3 regions of the Sanguibacter sp. TS_SC_8 genome follow, and region 3 is predicted to be linked to each of the others. Evidence: riboswitches for the same ligand, from Rfam matches in the RefSeq annotation. Region 3 holds a riboswitch; each other region holds the start of a gene.
What was found. Region 3 has a riboswitch for thiamine pyrophosphate ahead of thiC (phosphomethylpyrimidine synthase ThiC). Riboswitches for the same ligand answer to the same signal wherever they lie in the genome.

Region 1 (5,657 bases), 570 kb from region 3:
CAGCAGGCGGTCGGCGAGGTCGAAGAGCTCGGTCTGGTCCGCCAACGGGCGCGGGTCGATGCTCAGCCCCTCGGTCGCCTCGGCGGCCTGGACCCGCAGGTGTGCGCCCGCGTCAGCGATGCTCGCGAGCACGGCAGCGCGGAGCCCCGAGGCGTCCAACCGCATCGCCGCAGCGCTGAGCGTCACGTCCTGGACCAGCCCGCGGTGGTCCACGAGCGCGGTGACCTCGCCCCCGCGAGAATGCCCCGACCCGCGCAGCTCGGCGATCTCCACGGCCGCGCGGCGCGCCCGTGCGGCGTGCCGGTGGGCGGTCGCCAGAGCGTCCTGGACCTGGTCCGCGAGATCTTCCTCGGTCACGCCCCCACCCTCCGCCTGCATGAATTCCGCACCAGAGAGTACCCAATGTCGGCCGGGAAAAAGATGGGGAGAAGTCCCCCGCGAGGTGGGACGTGGTGCGCAGCGGAGAGCGCCCCCACCAGACCCGCGCTGCGGCGGTCCGGTGGGGGCGCTCTGGTGGCGCGGGCGGTCAGGCCTTGCGGTCAGCCATCCGGTTCGCGACCCGCGCGGTCCCGCGCGCGGCGAGGACCCGGGTGAGGGCCGCCGTCGCGCCGGTGACTGCGGCGAAGGTGACGATGCTGACCATCGTGGCGTCGTCGTCGTCCACGGATGCCGGGTTGTGTCCGGTGGCCTTGGTCCACAGGGCTGTGACGGCCCTCTGAGCCAGCCACCCGGCGCCGACCGACACGACGAGCGCTGCGAACTTGACGGACATCGACTGGTCCTGTGCCACGGTTCCTCCGAAGGTTTGATCACTGTCTTCCCTGATCACCTAACGCTAGTCGGCACAGCGCGGCCCCGCACACCACCCAGCGGAGGTAAACTCGTCGAGAACGACAGGGGAGCGCGATTCAGCGCTGAGAGTGCGGACTACCGCAGACCCTCGAACCTGATCCGGTTAGCACCGGTGTAGGGAGTCGGGAATCTCGCCACGCCCAGCGTGGTACCCCTTCTGTGGCGAACAGTCCAGGAGGACGCAGCACGATGAACACCATCCATGCACGACGCCGTTTCACCCGTCTCACCGCCACCGCCCTCGCGGGCGGGCTGGCTCTCACCCTCGGCGCCTGCGCCGAAGACCCCGACGCGGCCAAAGCGGACGGGTCGGACGGGGCGCCCACGACGCTCGACGTCGTCGTCCACGACTCCTTCTCCATCAGCGACGAGGCCAAGGCGGCCTTCGAGCAGGAGAGCGGGCTCACCCTCAACCTCATCACGACCGGGGACGGCGGGGCGCTCGCCAACAAGCTCGTGCTCACGACCGACGCACCGCTCGGAGACGTCGCCTTCGGGATCGACAACTCCTTCGCCTCCCGCGCCGTCGACGCAGGTGTCTTCACGCCCTACACCTCCCCGGCGCTGCCCGACTCCGCGAGCGACCTCCTCGTCGACGAAGGGTCACTCACCCCGATCGACTACGGCGACGTCTGCCTGAACATCGACACCGCATGGTTCGCCGACAACGGCGTGACCGTGCCCGCGACCCTGGCAGACCTCACGACGCCGGCCTACAAGGACCTCACGGTCGTGACCAACCCGGCCACCTCGAGCCCGGGGCTGTCCTTCCTCTTCGCCACCATCGGGGAGTTCGGCGAAGACGGGTACCTCGATTACTGGACCCAGCTCACCGACAACGGCCTCAAGGTCGTCGAAGGCTGGGAGGACGCGTACTACACCGACTTCACCGGTGGCGGAGGGGAGGGCGCCCGACCGATCGTGCTGTCCTACGCCTCCTCCCCGGCGTTCACGGTGAGCGAGGACGGGGCCTCCACCACGACGGCGGCGCTGCTGGGGACGTGCTTCCGGCAGGTGGAGTACGCGGGGGTGCTGGCCAACGGGTCGAACCCGGACGGTGCGCAGGAGTTCATCGACTTCCTGCTGGGGGAGACGTTCCAGGCTGAGGTGCCGGGGGCGATGTACATGTACCCGGTGAACCCGGATGTGGCGGTGCCGGCTGAGTGGGCTTCGTTCGCGCCGGTGCCTGAGGCGCCTATTGCGGTGGATGCTGCCTTGATCTCTGAGAACCGGGACTCGTGGATCAAGGACTGGACTGCTTCGGTGATTGGGTAGCTTGTGGGTTTGCCTGTGGTTGGGGTCGGGCGGGAGGAGGCGGGGCGCCCGTCCTGCCCGGGCGCTCCTTCGTCGCGCCTTGACGCCCACCACACCGGGACGGGCGCCCCGCCTCCTCCCTTCGTAGAAGGCTCACCTCGGGGGAGTGGGGAGTGGGCTGGGGTGGGCTCGCCTGCGGCATCGCTTACGGGGGGCTCGGCTTCGCCGTCGCGTACGGGCTCGGCTTCGCCATCGCGTACCTGGGGGCGGGTCGTTGCCTGGGCGGTTGCCGTTGCGGTGCCGGTCGCCTTCCTCGCGATGTTCTTCGTGTGGCCGGTGTCTTCGCTGGTGGGGCGCGGGTTCTGGGTGGACGGGACGCTCGATCTGAGCGGGTTTGCTGAGGTGTTCTCGGAGCGGCGGACGTGGCGGATCGTGGGGTTGACGGTGGGGCAGGGGGTGCTGGGGACGGTGCTGTCTGTGGGGTTGGGGGTGCCGGGGGCCTATGTGCTGTACCGGTGCTCGTTCCGGGGGCAGGGGGTGGTTCGGGCGCTGGTGACGGTGCCGTTCGTGCTGCCGACCGTGGTCGTGGGGGTGGCGTTTCGGGCGCTGCTGAGCGAGTCGGGGCCGCTGGGGTGGCTCGGGTGGGACGGGACGTTCGCGGCGATCATCGCGGCGCTCGTCTTCTTCAACTACTCCGTCGTGGTGCGCACGGTCGGGGGGCTGTGGGAGCACCTGGACCCGCGGGCCGAGCAGGCCGCCCGGGCGCTCGGTGCCTCACCGGCCCGGGCGTTCCGGACGGTGACCCTGCCGGCGCTCGCCCCGGCGATCGCCTCCGCCGCGGCCGTGGTGTTCCTCTTCTGTGCGACGGCCTTCGGGGTGGTCCTCGTCCTGGGCGGGCAGCGGTACGGGACGATCGAGACCGAGATCTGGATGCAGACCGTGCAGTTCCTCGACCTGCGCACCGCCGCGGTGCTCTCCGTCGCCCAGCTCGTCATCGTCTCGATCGCACTGTGGGTGGCCTCCCGGGCGCGCTCGCGCCGCGAGCACGCGCTCAACCTCTCCGCGACCACCCGGTCCACCCACCCGCTGCGGCTGCGCGGACCCCGTGGTCGCCTCGGCGCCGACGCGCTGCCGACCGCGGTGACCGTCGTCGTGGTGGGGGTGCTGCTCGTCTGGCCGCTGGCCAACCTCGTCGCGAAGTCGCTGCGCACGCCGTCGGGCTGGGGGCTGGGGAACTACGCGGCGCTCGGGACCACCGGAGGCCGGAACGCGCTCACCGTGACCGTGTGGGAAGCGGCGGCCACGTCGCTGCGGACCGCGGCCGGGGCGACCGCGATCGCGCTCGTCGTCGGCGGCCTCGTCGCGCTCGTGGTGAGCCGGCGCCCGCGCGCACCGCGCGCCCGCCGCGCGATCTCGGCCATGGACTCCGTCTTCATGCTGCCGCTCGGGGTGTCCGCGGTGACCGTCGGGTTCGGCTTCCTCATCACCTTGGACAAGCCGCTCGGGCTGGACATCGACCTGCGCACCTCCGGGCTGCTCGTGCCGATCGCGCAGGCGGTTGTCGCGACGCCGCTCGTGGTCCGCACGGTGCTGCCGGTGCTGCGCGCCATCGACCCGCGCCAGCGCGAGGCCGCCGCCACCCTCGGCGCGCCGCCCAGGAAGGTGCTCGCCACGGTCGACTGGCCGATCGCCGCCCGCTCCCTCGGCCTGGCCATCGGCTTCGCCTTCGCCGTCTCCCTCGGGGAGTTCGGCGCGACGTCCTTCCTCGCCCGCCCCGAGACCGCGACCCTGCCGATCGTCATCTTCCGCCTCATCGGCCGTCCGGGCGCCGAGAACTACGGCATGGCGCTCGCGGCCTCGGTCGTCCTCGCCCTCATCACCGCGACCGTCATGCTCCTCGCGGAGCGGCTGCGCGGAGAACGAACAGGAGAGTTCTGATGGTTGCCATCGATCACGTCGCCGCAGTTCCCGGCGCAGGCTCCTCGCTGCCCGACGCCGGTGCCCGCCCCGCGCAGGACGCGGCGGCTGGGCAGGACCGCGGGCAAGAACGTGTCGCCGGGCTGCGGATCGACGACGTCGTGGTGACCTACCCGGCCACGCAGACCCGCCGCCGCGAGTCGGCCGGGGCCGTGACAGCGGTCGACCACGTCACCCTCACCATCGCGCCCGGGGAGGTCGTGGCGCTGCTCGGGCCGTCCGGGTGCGGCAAGTCGAGTCTGCTGCGCGCCGTCGCCGGCCTCGAGCCGGTGGCCGGCGGGCGGGTGCTGTGGGACGGCGCCGACGTCGGGCACGTGCCGGTGCACCTGCGCGGCTTCGGCCTGATGTTCCAGGACGGTCAGCTCTTCGCCCACCGCAACGTCGCCGGCAACGTCGAGTACGGGCTGCGTATGCACGGCGTGCCCAAGGCAGCCCGGCGCGCCCGCGTGGCCGAGCTGCTCGACGTCGTCGGGCTCCCGGGGAGCGAGGACCGGTCGGTAGCGACCATGTCGGGTGGGGAGCGGCAACGGGTCGCGCTCGCGCGGGCGCTGGCCCCGCAGCCGCAGCTGCTGCTCCTCGACGAGCCGCTCTCGGCCCTCGACCGTGCGCTGCGCGAGCGCCTTGCGGGTGACCTGCGCGCCGCGCTCGTCGCCACCGGGACGACGGCGCTGTTCGTCACGCACGACCACGACGAGGCGTTCACGGTCGCCGACCGGGTCGCCGTCATGTCTGGGGGGCGGCTGCTGCAGGTCGACGAACCGTCCCGGCTGTGGGCCGCCCCGGCGAGCCGTGAGGTCGCGGAGTTCCTCGGGTACCAGGCGTTCATCCCGGCCGACGGCGGGTGGCTCGCCATCGGGCCGCAGGGGCTGGTCGCGTCGGTCGACGAGGCGGGCGGCGACGCCGGCGCGGGAGGCGAGAGTGCGCCGTCGGGCAGGAGCGCCGGGGCGGATTCGATACCTGCCGGAGCGGACGATGCGGCGCCCGTCCGCGACTTCACCGGGGTCGTGGTGAGCTCGGCCTTCCGCCGCGGGTACACCGAGGTGGTCGTCGACGCCGACCTGGGCGACGGCGTCCAGCGCTGCGTCGCGGTCGCCCACGCCCCGGCCCCGTGGACGCCGGGAACCCCGGTGAGGCTGGCCGTCGCCGAGCAGACGCCGGTCTTCGTCCCCGCCCATCCCGCCGCCCCAGCCCGCTGAGTGCTGGAAGATACGGCGACACGCCCGGCGTGTCGCCGTAAGACCCAGCACTCAGCGGGGGGATGGGGGTGGGTGCTAGGGGCGCGTCTGGTGGGCCTTGTGGGCGGCCCAGGCGCCGGTCGACCAGAGGGCCCACACCACGAGCAGCGGCTGGAAGAGCAGCCGGACGGCGCGCGCCCGGTCGGAGTCGAGGCCGAAGGCGTCGGTGTGTGTCACGAGCTGGGAGATGTTGCCGGGGAAGATCGCCACGAAGAACGCCGCGACGAGCCAACCGACCTGGACCCGCCGCCCCGGGAGCACGAGCAGCGCACCACCGAGGGAGATCTCCATGACCCCCGAGACGAGGACCACGGTGTCCGCGTTGATCGGGACCCAACG
Region 2 (5,657 bases), 1.3 Mb from region 3:
GCAGTGCCCAGCCTACGAGGATGAACAGCAGACCCAGTCCCATCACGAGAGCCGCGACGCCGAAGGACACGACCGAGGTGAAGAGCGAGGCACGCAGGAACGAGGCGTTCATGACCGTCTCACGCCGCGGGTCGTCCTGCTCCAGCTCGGCGTAGGTCATGCCGTCGCTCGACTCCAGCGCGTGCTTGTTGATGACCTCGGCCTGGGCATAGGCGGAGAACGGGTCGTTGACGTGACGGCCGGCGAGGAAGGACGCGTCGTCGGAGACTGTGATGCCTTCCTGGGAGAGCTTGTCCGAGACCGCCCACCACGTCACGCCACCGGCGAGGATCATCAGGACCCCTGCGATGAGCGTGATCATCCCGACGACGCTGACGCCCTTGCTCTGCCTGATCGTGACCTTGCTCGACATCTGATCTCCTAGACCTTGAAAGTGCTCGATGGCCGACCCCGTCGAGGTCGCCGCCGCTGGTGACTCTTCGACACACCGTAGCGAACGGGGGCGAGGTTCGCGCCCTCGTACCAGCCCGCGTCCCCCTCGCCCGCACCCGGATGCAGGACGGCGGGGCAGGTCCGCAGACCTGCCCCGCCGTCGGGCGTCGATCAGAGAGCGTGAGCTCTCACTCCCACTCGATCGTGCCCGGCGGCTTGCTCGTCACGTCGAGGACGACGCGGTTGACGTCTTTGACCTCGTTGGTGATCCGGGTGGAGATCGTCGCGAGGACGTCGTAGGGCAACCGGGTCCAGTCCGCGGTCATCGCGTCCTCGGAGGAGACGGGACGCAGCACGATCGGGTGGCCGTAGGTCCGCCCGTCACCCTGCACGCCGACCGAGCGCACGTCGGCGAGCAGCACCACGGGGCACTGCCAGATCTCGCGGTCCAGGCCGGCCTTGGTGAGCTCGTCGCGGGCGATGAGGTCCGCTGCGCGCAGGATGTCCAGGCGTTCGGCGGTCACCTCGCCGACGATGCGGATACCGAGCCCGGGGCCCGGGAACGGCTGACGCCACACGATGACCTCAGGCACGCCGAGCTCGAGGCCGACGGCCCGGACCTCGTCCTTGAACAGTGCGCGCAGCGGCTCGATGAGGGAGAACGCGAGGTCGTCGGGGAGCCCACCGACGTTGTGGTGGCTCTTGATGTTGGCCGCACCCTCACCACCGCCGGACTCGACGACGTCGGGGTAGAGGGTCCCCTGGACGAGGAACTTCACCTCTTCGCCGTGCTCGCCGGCTTCCTCGACGACCTCACGGGCGGCGATCTCGAAGACGCGGATGAACTCGCGGCCGATGATCTTGCGCTTCGTCTCGGGGTCGGACACCCCGGCGAGCGCGTCGAGGAAGCGCTGGCGCGCGTCGACGACCTTGAGCTGGACGCCGGTCGCCGCGACGAAGTCCTCCTCGACCTGGGTCGCCTCGCCCTCGCGGAGCAGACCGTGGTCGACGAAGACGCAGGTGAGCTGGTCACCGATGGCCTTCTGCACAAGTGCAGCGGCCACCGAGGAGTCGACCCCGCCGGACAGCCCGCAGATCACCCGGGCGTCACCGACCTGGGCGCGGATGAGCTCGACCTGGTCGGCGATGAGGTTGCTCGGCGTCCAGTCCGGAGCCAGGCCCGCGCCGACGTAGAGGAAGTTCTCGAGCGCCTGCTGACCGAGCGGGGAGTGCCGGACCTCGGGGTGCCACTGCACGCCGTACAGCCGGCGCTCGGTGTTCTCGAAGGCCGCGACCGGAGAGCCAGCCGAGGTCGCCAGGACCTGGAAGCCCTCGGGTGCGGAGTGCACGGCGTCGCCGTGGCTCATCCACGTGGTCTGCTGCTCGGGCGAGCCGTGCAGCAGGGCACCGGCCTCGCAGATGTCGACCGACGTGCCGCCGTACTCGGACAGCCCCGTCTGGGCGACGGTCCCGCCGAGGGCCTTGGCCATCGCCTGGAAGCCGTAGCAGATGCCGAAGACCGGCACCCCGGCCTCGAAGAGGGCGGGGTCGACGAAGGGCGCGCCGTGGGCGTAGACCGAGGACGGTCCGCCGGAGAGGATGATCGCCGCCGGGTTCTTCGCGAGCATCTGCTCGACGGAGAAGGTGTGCGGGACGATCTCGGAGTAGACCTTCGCCTCGCGGACTCGGCGTGCGATCAGTTGCGCGTACTGCGCGCCGAAGTCAACAACGAGGACCGGGCGCGGCAAAGTGGGTGGGGTGTGCGTCACGGACCCAGGATAGTCGCCCCGCGCGGCTGGTCGTTCAGCCGTTCACCGCCGGTCTCCGCCGAGTCACCGCCGAGTCGCCGCCGAGCGGCCCCAGGGCCGCGCGCAGCGCCCGCGCCGCCGCCTCCGGGTCCCGCGCCTGCGTGATCGCCCGCACGACGACGACCCGCTCGGCCCCCGCGGCGACGACGTCGGCCACCGTGTCCAGGTCGATGCCACCGATCGCGAACCAGGGGGCGACGACCTCTGTGGCTTCGGTGTCGCTGCCGGTCAGGACACGGCCCGACGCCGCGGCGTCGGCCATGGCACGCACCGCACCGGTCCCGACCGGCGCCCGCCCCGGCTTGGTGGGCGTCCCCCACACCGGCCCGACGCAGACGTAGTCGACGTCGGGGTCGGCGAGCGCCGCAGCGCCCTGCCCACCACCCCCCGACGAGCGGCCCAGGATCACCTCGGGGCCGAGCAGCGAGCGCGAGAAGGCCGGCGGCAGGTCCCGCTGACCGGTGTGGAGCACGTCCGCGCCGGCGGCGAGCGCGAGGTCAGCCCGGTCGTTGACCGCGAGCAGCGCCCCGTGCTCGCGGGTGACCGCACGGGCGAGCGCCAGGTACTCGAGCTCGTCGACGACGTCGAGGGTCCGGTCCCGCAGCTGCACGACGTCCACGCCACCGCTCAGCGCCGCATGGAGAAAGGTGACGAAGTCGCGCGGCCCGCCACGGTCCGTGCGAGCATCGGTGCACAGGTACAGCCGCACCTGCGCCATTCGGGATCGGCGCTGGCCGTTGGCACCATTCACGGTCAATGTCATGGTCCGTGAGTGTACTGTGGCTCGTGCACGGGAGCCCCGCACAGGCGGGGCTGAGAGGGCATCACGCCGACCGTCGAACCTGCTCTGGGTCATTCCAGCGAAGGGAGCACCGTGACATGCGCGCACCCACAGGAGCGTCAGCACCGCCACCACAGTCGCCACCAGCACCGTCGCCACCAGCACCGTCGCCACCAGCACCGTCGCCCCAGTTCTCGTCCTCACCCACGGCGCTGACCACGAGCGACGTCCTCATCATCGGCGTCGGGATCATCGGGGCCGCGCTGGCCTGGCAGGCGCTGCGCGCCGGCCTGAGCGTCACCTGCCTCGACCCCTCCCCCGGCGCGGGCTCGACCTTCGCCGCGGCCGGCATGCTCGCCCCGGTGGCCGAGGCGGCCTTCGGGGAGGACGCCCTCACCGCGCTGTGCGTCGCCTCGGCCGCACTGTGGCCGGCCTTCGCCGCCGAGCTGTCCGACGCCGCCGGCATGGAGCTCGGCTTCGAGACGAGCGGGACGCTCACCGTCGGCTACGACCAGGCCGACGCCGCGCAGCTGGACCGCCTGCACTCCCTGCACACCCGCCTCGGTCTGCGCTCGGAGCCGATCACCGTCGCCGAGGCCCGCGAGCGTGAACCGTTCCTCGGACCGCGGCTGTCCTGCGCACTGTGGGTCGAGGGCGACCACCACGTCGACCCGCGGTCCGTGCACCGCGCGCTGCTCGCGGTGCTGATCGCCGATCCTCGCGTCAGGCTCGTGCGGTCGAGCGCCGCCGAGCTCCTGCTCGGCGGCGACGGACGGGTGATCGGTGCCACCGATGCCCACGGCGGGGTGCACCATGCCGGGACGGTGGCGCTGGCCGCCGGGACGTCGTCGGGCAGGCTGGTGACCCCGTTGGCGCAGGTGCACCTGCCGGTCCGGCACGTGGCCGGCCAGACCCTCCGGCTGCGCACCTCCAACGGATTCGACCTGGCGCATGTGGTGCGCGGGACGGTCCAGATGCGGCCGATCTACATCGTGCCCCGGGCCGGCGGGGACGTCGTGGTCGGTGCCACGAGTGAGGAGGGCCCCGCGGAGGACCTGGCCAGCGCGGGCGGTGTCTTCGCGCTGCTGCGCGACGCCCGGGCGCTCGTGCCCGGCATCGACGAGCTGTCCTTCCTCGAGGTGACCAACCGCGGCCGGCCCGGCACCCCGGACAACCTGCCGCTGATCGGGGAGACCGGTGTGCCCGGTCTGCTCGCCGCGACCGGGCACTTCCGCAACGGGATCCTGCTCACCCCGCTCACCGCCGCCGCCCTGGCCCCTCTGCTCGGCGCACCCCACGCTGCTCCTGACCTGACGGCGGCCCTCGGTGCCGCCGACCCACGACGCTTCGGACCGGAGACCACCCGATGAGCACCACAGGCACCGTGACACCTCTCTCGACAACCGCATCGACCACCGCTTCCATCACTGCTTCCATCACTGTGAACGGTGAGGTGCGTGCGCTCACGCCCGACGTCGCGCAGCTCTCCGCACTGCTGGCGCGGTTCGCGCCGTCGCGGCCACCCGGATCCGCCCCGATCGGGGTGGCTGCCGCCGTCAACGACCGGGTCGTCCCGCGCGGGGCCTGGGCCAGCACCACGCTGCGCGCCGGGGACCGGGTCGAGATCGTCACGGCGGTGCAGGGCGGATGACCGCTCCGAGGATGGACCCGCTGATCATCGCGGGTGTCGAGCTGGGTTCCCGGCTCATCATGGGCACCGGCGGGGCACCGAACCTGTTGCACCTGGAGGAAGCCCTCGTGGCCTCGGGCACCGAGCTGACCACCGTGGCCCTGCGCCGGGTGAGCGTCGACGGGGCGCCGGGCAGCGGCGGCACCGTGTGGGACCTGCTCGCCCGCAACGGCATCCGGGCGCTGCCCAACACCGCGGGCTGCTTCACCGCCCGGGAGGCGGTGCTCACCGCAGAGCTCGCCCGTGAGGCCTGCGGCACGGACTGGATCAAGCTCGAGGTGCTCGCCGACGACGTCACCCTGCTGCCCGACCCGATCGAGCTCGTCGCCGCCGCGGCCACCCTCGTCCGCGCCGGCTTCACGGTCCTGCCGTACACGAGCGACGACCCGATCCTGGCCCGCAAGCTGCACGACGTCGGGTGCGCGGCGGTCATGCCGCTCGGCTCCCCGATCGGGTCCGGTCTCGGCATCCTCAACCCCCGCAACATCGCCGCGATCGCGGACTGGTCCCCGGTCCCGGTCATCCTCGACGCCGGGGTGGGTGGCGCCGCCGACGCCGCGCAGGCGATGGAGCTCGGCTGCGCGGGAGTGCTGCTCGCCTCCGCGGTCACCCGGGCCGTCGACCCTGTCCGGATGGCCCACGCCATGCGGCTCGCGGTCGAGGCCGGGTACCTCGCGGCGACCGCCGGCCGGATCCCCCGCCGCGAGCAGGCCCTCGCGTCCTCGCCGACGACGGGGCTGCTGGACCTGGCGGTGTAGGAGGTCAGTAGAGCGGCAGGCTCGGGTCGACGTCGTGGACCCAGGCGAGCACACCGCCGGTGAGGTTCACGACGTTGGCCAGCCCCGCGCGGCGGGCCGCGTCGACGACGACCTGCGAGCGCCCGCCCACCTTGCAGTGCACGACGACCAGGCGGTCGGTCGGCACAGCGGCGAGGCCGCCGTCGGCC
Region 3 (5,657 bases):
ACCTCACCACTCTCGCCCAGGAAGCGCTCGCCGGGGCCATCCAGAGCGCGACCGCCGCAGGCAACCCCCAGGTGGAGCCGGTCCACCTGCTCGACGCGCTGCTGCTCCAGCAGTCCGGCACCACGCCCGGGCTGCTCAAGGAGGCCGGGGTCGACGCCCAGGCCGTCGGCGCCGCGACGCGCCGCGCCCTCGTGGCGCTGCCCACGGTCTCCGGCTCCGCCGTCGCGCAGCCCACGCTCTCCTCGGCGATGTCCGCGGTGCTGCAGCGCGCCCGCAAGGAGCAGGCCGACCTCGAGGACGACTACATCTCGACCGAACACCTGCTGCTCGGCCTCGCCGCCGCGCCGTCCCCGGCCGCCGACCTCCTCAAGAGCGCCGGCGCGACCCGCGACAAGCTCGCCGCCGCGGTCCCCGTCGTGCGCGGAGGCAAGCGGGTGACCAGCGCCAACCCGGAAGGCACCTACGAGGCGCTGGGCAAGTACGGCGTCGACCTCACCGAGGCAGCCCGCGAGGGCAAGCTCGACCCGGTCATCGGGCGTGACTCCGAGATCCGCCGGGTGGTCCAGGTGCTCAGCCGCCGGACCAAGAACAACCCCGTGCTCATCGGTGACCCCGGTGTCGGCAAGACCGCCGTCGTGGAGGGACTCGCCCAGCGGATCGTCGCCGGCGACGTCCCCGACTCCCTCAAGGGCAAGCGCCTCATCTCCCTCGACCTGGCGGCCATGGTCGCCGGCGCGAAGTACCGCGGGGAGTTCGAGGAACGCCTCAAGGCGGTCCTGGAGGAGATCAAGGGGTCCGACGGCGAGATCGTCACGTTCATCGACGAACTGCACACGGTCGTCGGCGCCGGCGCGGGCGGCGAGGGCGCGATGGACGCGGGCAACATGCTCAAGCCCATGCTCGCCCGCGGCGAGCTGCGCCTGGTCGGCGCGACCACGCTCGACGAGTACCGCCAGCACATCGAGAAGGACCCCGCGCTCGAGCGCCGGTTCCAGCAGGTATTTGTGGGCGAACCGTCCGTGGAAGACACGGTCGCGATCCTGCGCGGGCTGAAGTCCCGCTACGAGGCGCACCACCGGGTGACCATCTCCGACGCCGCGCTCGTCGCGGCCGCCTCCCTCTCCGACCGCTACATCACCGGCCGCAAGCTCCCCGACAAGGCGATCGACCTCGTCGACGAGGCGGCCTCACGGCTGCGGATGGAGATGGACTCCTCCCCGGTCGAGATCGACGTGCTCCAGCGCGCCGTGACGCGCCTGGAGATGGAGGAGCTCGCGCTGGAGAAGTCCGACGACGAGGCCTCCCGCGCGCGCCTGGGCGCGCTGAGGGCCAACCTCGCCGACCGCAAGGAGGAGCTCGTCGCGCTCAACGCCCGCTGGGCCGCCGAGAAGGGCGGCTTCAACCGGGTGGGAGAGCTGCGCGAGAAGCTCGCCGACCTCGACACCCGCGCCGCACGCGCCGAGCGGGACGCGGACCTGGAGACGGCGTCGCGCATCCGGTACGGGGAGATCCCGGCCCTGGAGCGCGAGCTGGCCGACGCCGAGCGTGCCGAGATCTCCGAGAGCACCGAGAGCTCCGCCGACCGTCCCGCCCCGCTGGTGGGCGACAAGGTCGACGCCGACGAGATCGCCGAGGTCGTCTCCGCCTGGACCGGGATCCCGGCCGGGCGGATGCTCCAGGGCGAGAGCGAGAAGCTGCTGTCCATGGAGAAGGTCATCGGCGAGCGGCTGATCGGGCAGAAGGCCGCCGTGGCGACCGTGGCCGACGCCGTCCGCCGGGCGCGGGCCGGGGTCTCCGACCCCAACCGGCCCACCGGCTCCTTCCTCTTCCTGGGCCCCACCGGCGTCGGCAAGACCGAGCTGGCCAAGGCGCTCGCGGACTTCCTGTTCGACGACGAGCGCGCCATGGTGCGCATCGACATGTCCGAGTACTCCGAGAAGCACTCGGTGGCCCGCCTCGTCGGGGCGCCCCCGGGCTACGTCGGCTACGAGGAGGGCGGCCAGCTCACCGAGGCGGTGCGACGTCGCCCCTACTCCGTCGTGCTCTTCGACGAGGTGGAGAAGGCCCACCCGGAGGTCTTCGACATCCTGCTCCAGGTGCTCGACGACGGCCGCCTCACCGACGGCCAGGGCCGCACGGTCGACTTCCGCAACGTCATCCTCGTGCTGACCTCCAACCTTGGCTCCCAGTACCTCGTCGACCCGCTGCTCGACGCGGGCGCCAAGCGCGCCTCGGTCATGCAGGCGGTGCGGGAGGCGTTCAAGCCGGAGTTCCTCAACCGGCTCGACGACGTGGTCCTCTTCGACCCCCTCGACCTGGACGAGCTCGGCTACATCGTCGACATCCAGGTGACCGAGCTCGGGCGCCGGCTGACCGACCGCCGGCTCGAGCTCGAGGTCACCGACGCAGCCCGGGAGTGGCTGGCGATCGAGGGCTTCGACCCGGCGTACGGGGCGCGCCCGCTGCGCCGCCTGGTCCAGCGCGAGATCGGGGACCGGCTCGCCCGCAAGATCCTCGCGGGAGAGATCGCCGACGGCGACCACGTCGTGGTCGACCGCCCGGTGGACGGAGCCGACGGCGTAGACGCAGGTCAAGGTCTTGTGCTGGAGGTCCGTGGCTGACTCTTCGACGTGTGGTGGTGTGAGGTACTGTGCCTGCACAACCACATACCCACGGGAGTTCGCAGCAGCGAACTGAGAGGGCGGCTCACGCGCCGCCGACCGTTTGAACCTGTTCGGATCATGCCGACGTAGGGAGACGCTCGATGAGCAGCAGTGCTGTGCGCAGATCAGTGACGACCGGACCCATCACCGGGTCCACGAAGATCTACACCCCGGTCGCCGGGGCTCCCGGGCTCCGGGTCCCCGGCCGCCGGGTGCACCTCACCAACGGCGAGCACCTCGACCTCTACGACACCTCCGGGCCCTACACCGACTCCGCTCCCGGTGCGCTGCCCATCGACGTGGCCGCCGGTCTGGCGCCGGTGCGCAGCAGCTGGCGACGCCCGGACCCGGTCCAGGGCGCCGCCACCCAGCTGGCCTGGGCGCGGGCCGGCGTGGTCACCGACGAGATGCGCTTCGTCGCAGCCCGCGAAGGGGTCCCGGTGGAGCTCGTGCTCGACGAGGTGGCCCGCGGACGGGCGGTGATCCCCGCCAACCGCAACCACCCCGAGTCCGAGCCGATGATCATCGGCAAGGCCTTCGGGGTGAAGATCAACGCCAACATCGGCAACTCCGCGGTGACCTCCTCGATCGAGGAGGAGGTGGAGAAGATGGTCTGGGCGGCCCGCTGGGGAGCTGACACCTTGATGGACCTGTCCACCGGGAAGGACATCCACGAGACCCGGGAGTGGATCCTGCGGAACTCCCCGATCCCGGTCGGGACCGTCCCGATCTACCAGGCGCTCGAGAAGGTCAAGGGGGACCCGACCCTCCTCACCTGGGAGGTGTACCGGGACACCGTGATCGAGCAGTGCGAGCAGGGCGTCGACTACATGACGGTGCACGCCGGGGTGCTGCTGCGGTACATCCCGCTGACTGCGGCCCGGGTGACCGGGATCGTCTCGCGCGGCGGGGCGATCATGGCTGCCTGGTGCCTGGCCCGCCACGAGGAGTCGTTCCTCTACACCCACTTCGCCGAGCTGTGCGAGATCCTGCGACGCTATGACGTGACCTTCTCCCTCGGGGACGGGCTGCGCCCGGGGTCCATCGCCGACGCCAACGACGCCGCCCAGTTCGCCGAGCTGGCGACGCTGGGGGAGCTCACCAAGGTCGCCAAGTCCTACGGCGTGCAGGTGATGATCGAAGGTCCCGGGCACGTGCCCATGCACAAGATCGTCGAGAACGTCCGCCTCGAGGAAGAGCTGTGCGAGGAGGCGCCGTTCTACACCCTGGGCCCGCTGGCCACCGACATCGCACCCGCCTACGACCACATCACCTCGGCGATCGGGGCGGCGATCATCGCCCAGGCCGGCACCGCGATGCTCTGCTACGTCACTCCCAAGGAGCACCTGGGGCTGCCGGACCGCGACGACGTCAAGACCGGCGTCATCACCTACAAGATCGCCGCCCACAGCGCGGACCTGGCCAAGGGGCACCACCGGGCGCAGGAGCGCGACGACGCCCTGTCGAAGGCTCGCTTCGAGTTCCGGTGGAACGACCAGTTCGCGCTGTCCCTCGACCCCGACACGGCCCGGGCCTTCCACGACGAGACGCTGCCCGCCGAGCCGGCCAAGACCGCGCACTTCTGCTCGATGTGCGGGCCGAAGTTCTGCTCCATGCGGATCTCCGCCGACGTGCGCGAGTACGCGGCGGCGCAGGGGCTGACGACCGTCGAGGCGATCGAGGCCGGCATGGCGGAGAAGTCGAAGGAGTTCGCGGACCGCGGGAGCAAGGTGTACCTGCCGCTTGCTCCCGGGCCCGGTCACATCAGCGGATGAGGCTGTCCGTGAGCTCCTCGTCGGGGCTCGAGGCGATGCACAGGCCCTTGCGGTCGCCTTCGCTCCAGGAGTCCTCGCTCGGGGTCCATACGAGGAACTCGAGAGTCTCCGGCACCGTGTCGGAGGTGATCGACTTCCCGGGGCAGATCCCGGTGGTCTCCTCGATGGTCTTGGCGGTTCCGGGGTACCTCTCGCCGGAGAACGTCTTCGCTGCGACCACCTGGGCGTCGTGAGCGTCGTCGCACGGCACGACGGTCACGTCGGTCACCGCGTCGTCGGTGGGCAGGGACAGCAGGCAGTTGCCCACGGTGAGCTCACGCGCGTGCGCGGTGGTCTGGGCGTCGACGTCCTTGGGCAGCGACTCCACGTCTGAAGACGACAGCAGGAAGAAGACTCCGACGGCGGCTCCGAGGAGCACGAGTGCGCCGATCACGGAGACGATGATGATCACGGTCTTGTTCCCCGAGCCGCCCGCGGGAGGCTGCGCGCCCCACTGGCCCTGCGGGGGGTACTGGCCCGGCTGGGCGTACTGGCCCGGCTGGCCCTGGGGGGCGTACTGACCCGGCTGGGCTTGCTGGGGGTACTGACCGGGCTGGCCCTGGGGGGCGTACTGACCGGGCTGGGCCTGCTGGGGGTACTGACCGGGCTGGCCCTGCTGGGGGTACTGACCAGGCTGGCCCCACTGCTGGCCGGGCTGACCCTGCTGACCAGGCTGGCCCCACTGCTGACCGGGCTGACCCTGCTGGCCAGGCTGTCCCCACTGCTGACCGGGCTGACCCTGGTGCGGGGCGGCCCACTGCTGCGCCGGTCCTGGCGGGGAGAACTGACCCGGCTGAGCGAACTGACCTGGCGGTGGCGGTCCCGGGTTCTCCGGGTCGACCGGGCCTGGCGGAGGGGGAGGGACTGAGGTCACGGGGCGCTACCGCCTTCGATCTGCGTCCGGAGAAGGGACGGGTGGATTGTCGTGTCTGAAGACTAGCGTCGGTTGCCCCAGAGTTGGCTCAGGGGACCGTCGACCCCCTGCGGAATATCCCAGCGCGCGGTACGTTATACCCCCAGGGGTATCCACCGGATTCGCCTCGCACCACTTCCGTTCGCACCGCACCCGACAGGAGAGACCATGACCACCGTCAACCTCACCCAGTCCACCTTCTCGGACACCGTCCTCAAGTCCCCGATCGTCCTCGTCGACTTCTGGGCCGCCTGGTGCGGCCCGTGC

Region 1: linked by a shared signal. The riboswitch ahead of ACWA15_RS01440 (thiamine ABC transporter substrate-binding protein) and the one ahead of thiC (phosphomethylpyrimidine synthase ThiC) in region 3 are both predicted to bind thiamine pyrophosphate.
Region 2: linked by a shared signal. The riboswitch ahead of thiO (glycine oxidase ThiO) and the one ahead of thiC (phosphomethylpyrimidine synthase ThiC) in region 3 are both predicted to bind thiamine pyrophosphate.

The regions. Positions count from the first base shown of each region.
Region 1 is NZ_CM143955.1:328,573-334,229, forward strand. Features, by position in the region: gene ACWA15_RS01430 (YbaB/EbfC family nucleoid-associated protein) at 1-357, opposite strand, end outside; gene ACWA15_RS01435 (DUF4235 domain-containing protein) at 527-790, opposite strand; TPP riboswitch at 886-990, shown strand; gene ACWA15_RS01440 (thiamine ABC transporter substrate-binding protein) at 1,042-2,127, shown strand; gene ACWA15_RS01445 (ABC transporter permease) at 2,425-4,044, shown strand; gene ACWA15_RS01450 (ABC transporter ATP-binding protein) at 4,044-5,279, shown strand; gene ACWA15_RS01455 (DoxX family protein) at 5,355-5,657, opposite strand, start outside.
Region 2 is NZ_CM143955.1:1,033,222-1,038,878, reverse strand. Features, by position in the region: gene ACWA15_RS04615 (hypothetical protein) at 1-412, opposite strand, end outside; gene guaA (glutamine-hydrolyzing GMP synthase) at 621-2,201, opposite strand; gene thiE (thiamine phosphate synthase) at 2,236-3,003, opposite strand; TPP riboswitch at 3,021-3,126, shown strand; gene thiO (glycine oxidase ThiO) at 3,120-4,391, shown strand; gene thiS (sulfur carrier protein ThiS) at 4,475-4,672, shown strand; gene ACWA15_RS04590 (thiazole synthase) at 4,669-5,469, shown strand; gene moeB (molybdopterin-synthase adenylyltransferase MoeB) at 5,474-5,657, opposite strand, start outside.
Region 3 is NZ_CM143955.1:3,866,264-3,871,920, reverse strand. Features, by position in the region: gene clpB (ATP-dependent chaperone ClpB) at 1-2,621, shown strand, start outside; TPP riboswitch at 2,663-2,775, shown strand; gene thiC (phosphomethylpyrimidine synthase ThiC) at 2,765-4,438, shown strand; gene ACWA15_RS17420 (septum formation family protein) at 4,428-5,351, opposite strand; gene trxA (thioredoxin) at 5,559-5,657, shown strand, end outside.